Linked DNA regions of Caldimonas brevitalea. The protein of the gene in region 2 interacts with the protein of the main gene of each other region in a pairwise test. Links are inferred from orthologs where the notes say so. Each region holds a gene or a part of one and is shown on either strand. Other genes may lie near its edges.

What was found. The genes of interacting proteins can lie anywhere in the genome.
Region 1: the proteins of ftsH (region 2) and hflC interact in binary tests that used the Escherichia coli proteins (3 or more experiments, as listed by UniProt). The link is inferred for Caldimonas brevitalea from one-to-one orthologs.

What each region holds. Positions count from the first base shown.
Region 1 is NZ_CP011371.1:2,582,858-2,585,943, forward strand. What follows is about bases 1-2,779. They hold hflC (protease modulator HflC), read left to right. Parts: upstream 1-834; coding sequence 835-1,725; downstream 1,726-2,779. Other genes in these bases: hflK (FtsH protease activity modulator HflK), read left to right, coding at 1-805; AAW51_RS11480 (DUF2065 domain-containing protein), read left to right, coding at 1,736-1,921; AAW51_RS11485 (ATP phosphoribosyltransferase regulatory subunit), read left to right, coding at 1,998-2,779. Also shown: more of AAW51_RS11485, read left to right, coding at 2,780-3,086.
Region 2 is NZ_CP011371.1:2,478,698-2,484,315, reverse strand. Bases 1,310-4,241 are described here. They hold ftsH (ATP-dependent zinc metalloprotease FtsH), read right to left. Parts: upstream 3,764-4,241; coding sequence 1,856-3,763; downstream 1,310-1,855. Other genes in these bases: AAW51_RS11085 (RlmE family RNA methyltransferase), read right to left, coding at 3,945-4,241; folP (dihydropteroate synthase), read right to left, coding at 1,310-1,722. Also shown: glmM (phosphoglucosamine mutase), read right to left, coding at 1-836; more of folP, read right to left, coding at 895-1,309; more of AAW51_RS11085, read right to left, coding at 4,242-4,625; AAW51_RS11080 (YhbY family RNA-binding protein), read left to right, coding at 4,646-5,122; AAW51_RS11075 (DUF4149 domain-containing protein), read right to left, coding at 5,134-5,574; transcription elongation factor GreA, read right to left, coding at 5,610-5,618. UniProt on the Escherichia coli protein: Acts as a processive, ATP-dependent zinc metallopeptidase for both cytoplasmic and membrane proteins. Plays a role in the quality control of integral membrane proteins.

The DNA.
Region 1 (3,086 bases), 100 kb from region 2 along the record:
GCGCGACTCGTCGATGCTGACGCAGGACGAAAACATCGTCGACATCCGTTTCACCGTCCAATACCGCATCAAGGACGTGAAGCAGTACATCTTCGAAAACCGCCGTCCCGACGACGCAGTGGTGCAGGCAGCCGAGTCGGCGGTGCGCGAGATCGTCGGCCGCAGCAACATGGACTCGGTGCTCTATGAGCAGCGCGATGCCATCGCGGCCGATCTGGTCAAGTCCACGCAAGCGCAGCTCGACCGGCTGAATGCGGGCATCCAGGTCGCCAGCGTCAACGTGCAGAGCGTGCAGCCGCCCGAGCAGGTGCAATCCGACTTCGACGACGCCTTCCGCGCCGGCGCCGATCGCGAGCGCCTGAAGAACGAGGCGCAGGCCTACGCCAATGAAGTGATTCCCAAGGCGCAGGGCACGGCGTCGCGACTGCGCGAAGAGGCCAAGGGTTACGCGGCCCGCGTGGTGTCGCAGGCCGAAGGTGACGCCGACCGCTTCAACAGCGTGCTGACCGAGTACGCCAAGGCACCGGGCGTCACGCGCGACCGCCTCTATCTCGACACCATGACGCACATCTATTCGAATGCCACCAAGGTGTTGATCGACACGCGCAGCAACAGCAATCTGCTCTACCTGCCGCTCGACAAGCTGATCCAGCAGGCCGGTGGCGGCAATGGCAGCAGCCAGCCTGCGGCGCCGACCGCCACGCCGCCGGGCAGCACCGACCCGGTGCCCGTGCCGTCCTCGTCTGCCCCCGTCGAGACGCGTTCGCGTGACAACCAGCGCAGCCGCGAGCGCGAAAGCCGCTGAGACCGAGACCCACAAGCGAAGAGAAGCACATGAATCGCATCGGTTTGATTGTTTCGACCCTGCTGCTGCTGGTCGTCATCGCAGGCTCCACGCTGTTCGTCGTCGACCAGCGCCAGTTTGCGGTCGTCTATGCCCTAGGCGAAATCAAGGAAGTGATCGTCGCCCCCGGCCTCAAGGTCAAGATGCCGCCGCCGTTCCAGAACGTGGTCTTGCTCGACCGTCGCGTGCAGACGCTCGACAGCCCTGAAACGCGCCCCATCTTCACGGCCGAAAAGAAGAGCCTGGTGATCGACTGGCTGGTGAAGTGGCGCATCGTCGACCCGCGCCAGTTCATCCGCAACAACGGCGTCGACATGCGCAACGCCGAGTCGCGCCTGGCGCCTATCGTGCAGGCGGCCTTCAACGAAGAGGTGACGCGCCGCACCGTGCGCCAGGTGCTGGCCACCGACCGCGAGAAGGTGATGCAGGACGTGCGCAAGCGTTTGGCCGACGACGCCAAGGGCTTCGGTATCGAGATCGTCGACGTGCGCACCAAGCGCGTCGATTTCTCGTCCAACATCACCGACTCGGTCTACCGGCGTATGGGGTCCGAGCGCAAGCGCGTCGCCAGCGAGCTGCGCTCCACCGGGGCCGCCGAAGGCGAACAGATCCGCGCCGATGCCGACCGCCAGCGCGACATCATCATCGCCGAGGCGTACCGCGAGGCCGAGAAGGTCAAGGGTGAGGGCGATGCGAAGGCATCGGCCCTCTACGCCTCGGCGTTCGGGCAAGACCCCCAGTTCGCGCACTTCTACCGCAGCCTCGAGGCCTACCGCAAAAGCTTCCGCAACCGCGGCGACGTGATGGTGCTGGACCCGGCGAGCAACGACTTCTTCCGAACCATGCGCGGCGCCGGCCCCGCGGCAGCGCCACGCAAGTGATGCGCCCCAGATGACGGACGCCCTGTGGTTGGCGTTGGCGCTGGTGTTGGTCTTCGAAGGACTGCTGCCCCTGCTCAGCCCGGCGCGCTGGCGCCGCGTGTTTGAGCAGGCGCTGCGACTGCACGACGGCCAGATCCGCTTCCTGGGTCTGGCCAGTGTTTTGGCCGGCTTGCTGCTGTTGGGCCTGCTTAGCTGACGCGCCTGGCGGGGCCCGGCCTCGCGGGGTCCTTACGCCCCGGTACAATCACGTTTTCAATCCCCCGGTGGTTTTTATGTCGTCTGCTTGGCTGCTGCCCGAGCACATTGCCGATGTCTTGCCCTCCGAGGCCCGACGTATCGAGGAACTGCGCCGCACCTTGCTCGACGTGGCGCGCAGCTACGGCTATGAGCTGGTGATGCCGCCGCTGCTCGAATACCTCGAGTCGCTGCTGTCGGGCACCGGGCGCGCGCTGGATTTGCGCACCTTCAAGCTGGTGGACCAGCTCAGTGGCCGCACCATGGGTGTGCGCGCGGACACCACACCGCAAGTGGCCCGCATCGACGCCCATCTGCTGAATCGCAAAGGCGTGACGCGCTTGTGCTATTGCGGCCCGGTGCTGCACACCACACCGTCCGGCCTGCAGGCCACCCGCGAGCCGCTGCAGTTCGGGGCCGAGATCTACGGCCATGCCGGGCTGGAGGCCGACCTCGAAGCCCAGGAACTGGCCCTCGAAGGGCTGCAACGGCTCGGCCTCGGGCCGCTGATCCTCGACCTTGCCGACACCCGCATCGTGCGCGCCTTGCTGACCGGCGTGCCAGTCGATGCTGTCGTGCTCGACCAGCTCTACACGGCGCTGGCGGCCAAGGACAACGCGGTGCTCGCCGAGCTGACGCGCGACTTTCCGGCCGACAGCCGTGCTGGCCTGCTGACGCTGACACGGCTGTACGGCGACGCCGAGGTGCTGGCCGAAGCCGAGCGCGTATTGCCGGCGCACCCCGGCATCCAGGCCTCGCTGGCCGATCTGCGTTGGTTGGTCGACCGCATCCGCTATGCCCACCCCGATGTCCGCATCGGCTTCGACTTTGCCGATCTGAGCGGTTATGCCTATTACAGCGGCGCCCGTTTCGCGATCTACGCTGCGGGCTGCAGCGACGCGCTGGTGCGCGGCGGTCGCTACGACGAGGTGGGCGCGGTGTTCGGTCGCAACCGGCCGGCGGCCGGTTTCAGCACCGACCTCAAGGAATTGGCGGGTTTGGCCCGCGTCCAAGGCACCCGCGCGGCCATCCGCGCGCCGTGGGGCCAGGACGAGAGCCTTCGACAGGTGATTCGCCGACTGCGGGAGCAGGGCGAGACGGTGGTTTGCGTGCTGCCGGGGCACGAG
Region 2 (5,618 bases):
CCCGGCACCGACTGCTGCTGGGCTAGGCGGTCGCAGACCATCACATAAAGCAACTCGTCGCCGTTGTAGAGGCGGCCGTGACGGTCGACCAATTGCAGGCGGTCGGCGTCGCCGTCCAGCGCGACGCCGTAGTCGGCGCCATGCTGCCGCACCGCCTCGACCAGCGCACCCGGGGACGTCGCCCCCACATGGTCGTTGATGTTGTAGCCGTCGGGCGAGCAGCCGATCGACACGACGTCGGCCCCCAGCTCGTGGAAGACGTCGGGCGCCACTTGATAGGCGGCGCCGTGGGCCGCGTCCACCACCACTTTCAGGCCTTTTAGCGACAGATCGTTGCCGAAGGTGCTCTTGCAGAACTCGATGTAGCGGCCTTGTGCGTCGCTCAGCCGGCGCGCCTTGCCCAGGCCGGCAGAATCGACCCATGACGGCGCTTCGGCCAGCGCCGCCTCGACGTCACGCTCCCACTCGTCGGGCAGCTTTTCGCCGCGGGCTGAAAAAAACTTGATGCCGTTGTCGCCGAACGGGTTGTGCGACGCGCTGATCACCACGCCCAGATCCAGCCGCAGCGCACGCGTGAGATAGGCCACCCCCGGCGTCGGCAAGGGGCCGCTCAGCAACACGTCGACACCGGCCGAGGCGAAGCCAGCCTCCAGGGCCGATTCGAGCATGTAGCCGGAGATCCGCGTGTCTTTGCCGATCAACACCGTGGGCCGCCGCTCGGTGCGCTTGAGGACGCGTCCCACCGCGTGGCCCAGCCGGAGGATGAAGTCCGGAGTGATGGGCACTTGGCCCACCGTGCCACGGATGCCGTCGGTGCCGAAATAGGTTCTGCTCATCGCGTTTCCTGCCTGTGCTGTGCTTGTTGTAACGATCGGTATTTTCGCCGCTCTCGGGTCACGCCAGCCCGGCGTGCTGCCACACCTTTAGGGCATCGACAGTGGCGGCGACATCGTGTACGCGCACGATGCGCGCGCCGCGTTGCACCGCCGCGAGGGCGGCCGCGACGCTGGCAACGAGCCGCTCGCCGACCGGGCGGCCGGTGACGGCCCCGAGCGACGACTTGCGCGACCAGCCGGCCAGCAGCGGATACCCGAGCGCGGCGATTTCGGGCTGGCGCGCCAGCAACTCGAAGTTTTGCTCGACGGTCTTGCCGAAACCGATGCCCGGGTCCAGCACGATACGTTCGGCCCGCACGCCATGGCCTTGCAGTGCCCGGGCGCGCTGCTCGAGAAAAGCGGCCACCTCCCGCACCACATCGTCGTAGCGAGGGGCCGATTGCATCGATTTCGGCTCTCCCTGCATGTGCATCAGGCAGACGCCGCAACCGGGATGCGCCGCTGCCAGCGCGAGGGCCCCGGGCGAGCGCAGGGCATGGATGTCGTTGAGGATGTCGACGCCGAGGTCGAGCGCCGCCTGCATCACCTCGGTCTTGTAGGTGTCCACCGAGATCGGCACGCCCAGGCGCACCGCCTCGCGCAGCACTGGCACCACCCGTTTCAGCTCTTCGTCCAGCGGCAGGGTTGCCGCGCCGGGGCGGCTCGACTCGCCGCCGATGTCCAGCAGATCGGCGCCTTCGCCCAACAGCCGCTCACATTGCAGCAGGGCCGCCCGGGTGTCGGCATGCAGCCCGCCGTCCGAGAAGGAGTCGGGGGTGACGTTGATGATGCCCATCACCCGGGGCCGGTGGAGGTCGATGCGAAAGCGCGAGGTTTGCCAGAACATGGAAAGAATCAGAGCAGAAGGCTCCATCAAAACGACGCTTGAACGCAAAACGGGGCTCGAAGCCCCGTTGTGTCGTCCCGAGCTACGCCGGGCCGCGAAGATGCGCTGCGAAGATGCGCTGTGTTGCGCCGCGTCAGGCGGCCGCCGGTGCGCCGTCGGTGTTGACCGGCGGCGTGCTGCCCCCGCCACCGCTCTTCGGGCTCGAAGGGGCCCAGTCTTTCGGCGGGCGCGGCGGACGGCCGGCCATGATGTCCTCGATCTGCTCGGCGTCGATGGTCTCCCACTCGAGCAAGGCCTTGGCCATCGCGTGCATCTTGTCCTGGTGGTCTTCGATCAGCTTGCGCGCCGTGCTGTACTGGTCGTCGATGATCTTGCGGATCTCGTGGTCGACCTTCTGCATCGTCTGCTCGGAGACGTTGACCTGCTTGGTGATCGAGCGGCCCAGGAAGACCTCGCCCTCGTTCTCGGCGTAAACCATCGGGCCGAGCTCGTCGGTCATGCCGTAACGCGTGACCATGTCGCGCGCGATCTGGGTGGCACGCTCGAAGTCGTTGCTCGCGCCGGTGGTCATCTGGTTCATGAACACCTCTTCCGCAATCCGCCCGCCGAACAGCACCGAAATCGTGTTGAGCATGCGCTCCTTGTCCATGCTGTAGCGGTCGCCCTCGGGCAGCTGCATCGTCACCCCCAGCGCACGGCCGCGCGGGATGATGGTGACCTTGTGCACCGGGTCGGTCTTGGGCAGCAAGCGCGCCACCAGCGCGTGGCCGGCCTCGTGGTAGGCCGTGTTGCGCCGCTCTTCCTCAGGCATCACCATGGACTTGCGCTCCGGGCCCATCAGGATTTTGTCCTTGGCCTTCTCGAAGTCCTGCATTTCCACCACACGGCCGTTACGGCGAGCCGCGAACAGGGCCGACTCGTTCACCAGGTTGGCCAGGTCCGCGCCGGAGAAACCGGGGGTGCCGCGCGCCAGGATGTCAGGCCGCACGTCGGTGCCGATCGGCACCTTGCGCATGTGCACGTTCAGGATCTGCTCACGGCCGCGCACGTCCGGCAGCGTCACATAGACCTGGCGGTCGAAACGGCCCGGGCGCAGCAGCGCGGGGTCGAGAATGTCGGGCCGGTTGGTCGCGGCGATCACGATCACGCCGAGGTTGGTCTCGAAACCGTCCATCTCGACCAGCATCTGGTTCAGCGTCTGCTCGCGCTCGTCGTTCCCGCCGCCCAGACCGGCGCCACGGTGGCGGCCGACGGCGTCGATTTCGTCGACGAAGATGATGCAGGGCGCGTTCTTCTTCGCCTGCTCGAACATGTCACGCACGCGTGCGGCGCCGACACCAACGAACATTTCGACGAAATCGGAGCCCGAGATCGAGAAGAACGGCACCTTGGCTTCGCCGGCGATGCTCTTGGCCAGCAAGGTTTTGCCGGTCCCCGGGGGGCCAACCATCAGCACGCCGCGCGGGATGCGGCCGCCCAATTTCTGGAACTTCTGCGGGTCTTTCAGGAAGTCGACCAACTCCTTGACTTCTTCCTTGGCTTCGTCGCAGCCGGCAACATCCGCGAACGTGACAGAGTTGTTGGATTCATCGAGCATCCGCGCGCGACTTTTGCCGAAGCTGAAGGCGCCGCCTTTGCCGCCTCCCTGCATCTGTCGCATGAAATAGATCCACACCCCGATCAGGAGCAGCATCGGCCCCCAGGAAATCAGGATGCTCATCAGCAGCGACGGCTCTTCGCGCGGCTTGACGTCGAACTTGACGTTGTTGTTGATCAGGTCGCCCACCAGGCCACGGTCCAAGTAGGTGGCCGTGGTGCGGATGCGCTTGTCGTCGTTGGTGACCGCGATGATCTCGGTGCCGCCCGTGCCCTCTTGCAAGGTGACGGCCTTGATGCGCTTGTTACGAACTTCCTCGAGAAAATCGGAATAGCCGATTTGCCCTGAAGTGGCGACGCCGCGATCGAATTGCTTGAACACGGTGAACAACACCAGCGCAATCACCAACCACACCGCCACTTTAGAGAACCATTGATTGTTCACCGCGGCTCCTTCTCCGATGCCTGATAGCCAAAATAGCTCGAATACTCAATAGATCGGGGCAATTCTAGACGAGTCAAGAGGCGTCTCTCTTTGATGTTTCCCACGCTTGTGACAGGTGTTTGCGGAGGTCGCAAGCACCGGGCGGCGCGCCACACCATCGCCCCTTCCCGTCTATCGACCGTCAACTCTGCACCTTGAGACCCCGACCGACCAAAAAGGTTTCCGACGATTTGTCGCGCGAAGCCTTGGGCTTGATCGGCTTGACGCTGCGGAAGGTGCGCTTGAACAGCTCCACCAGCTGGCTGTAACCGCTGCCGTGGAACACCTTGCAGACCAGCGCGCCGTCCGGCCGCAGGTGGGCGACCGAAAACTCGATCGCGAGCTCGACCAGATGGGCGATGCGCGCGGCGTCCGACACCTCGATGCCCGACAGGTTGGGTGCCATGTCCGACACCACCACGTCCACCGGACGGCCAGCGAGCGCGTCACGCAGCTGCTGCAACACCGTGTCCTCGCGAAAATCGCCCTGGATGAACTGCACCCCCTCGATCGGTTCGAAATCGAGCAGATCGAGCGCGATCAGGGTGCCGTTCAACGCACCCACCGCGGCGCCACCGGCGGCCGTCGCATCCTTGGGCGCGAACTTGCGGCGCACGTACTGACTCCACGCGCCCGGCGCCGCGCCCAGGTCGACCACCAGCTGACCCGGCTTCAGCAGGCCCAGCTCTTCATCGATCTCTTTCAGCTTGTAGGCCGCACGCGCCCGGTACCCCTCCTTCTGGGCCAGCCGCACATAGGGATCGGTGAGGTGGTCGTGCAGCCACGCCTTGTTCACTTTCTTGCTTTTGGTTTTGATCTTCATTGCCCAACGATAATACGTGTATGCCTGCCATCAATTTGACCCCCGCCCAGCGCAAAGAAAAGCGCTCGGAAGCCCATCATCTCGACCCCGTCGTGCTCATCGGGGCCGACGGCCTGACGCCCGCGGTGGCCAAGGAAGTCGACGCCGCGCTCAAGGCCCACGGCCTGATCAAGGTGCGTGTGTTCTCGGACGAACGGCAAACACGCGAAGACATCCTCGCCCAGCTCTCCGAGCAGCTCAACGCCGCCCCGGTGCAGCACATCGGCAAGCTGCTGGTGCTGTGGCGCCCCATCCCGCCGAAAGAGAAAACAGAGCGCGAAGACCGCAAGCCGGCGCCCAAGACGGTGAAGGTCGTCAAATACTCGAAGCGCGGCGGGCAGCGGCCTGAAGTGAAGAAGCTCACGGTGCTGGGCAACCAGCGATTGACGCCGGGCGGCACGATCAAGCGCGCCAAGCCGCGCGTCACCAGCCTGAAGAAGAAGGCCTCGTCGGCCTGACCCGGCAGCGCTCAACGGGGGGCACAACGCCAGGCCAGCACCAGGAGCGCCGCCCCTTTCCCCAGGAAGAATGCGCTGGAGACGGCGTGCAGCGCGCCGAACGACCAGCTGCCCTGCCCGGCGCGCGCCTGCTCCATCATGGGTTGGATCGCAAAGTAGCCGGCCACCGTGCAAAACAGGGCGAACAGGGCCAGCAGCAACTCCGGGCTCATCGGCGAGCGCGCCGGCTCCGCCGCCCGGCGGGCGCCGGTGCAGCGACGCTCGACCACGATCAGCAGCACCGCCAGCGCCAAGCTGGCGTAGGCCTCGGTCTGGAACAGACGCGCCGCTGCCCGGCCCGCAGAGACCCGGTCGAGCGCGGCGAACAACGAGGGTGCCGCGGCGCCACCCAGAAACAGCACCATGCCGGCCCATAAGCCGGACAGCCAGCCGCGCAAACGTTGCACTGACATCGAGAGCGAGCAGCAGGGGTGCGGAGGGTCGTCGATCAGCGATA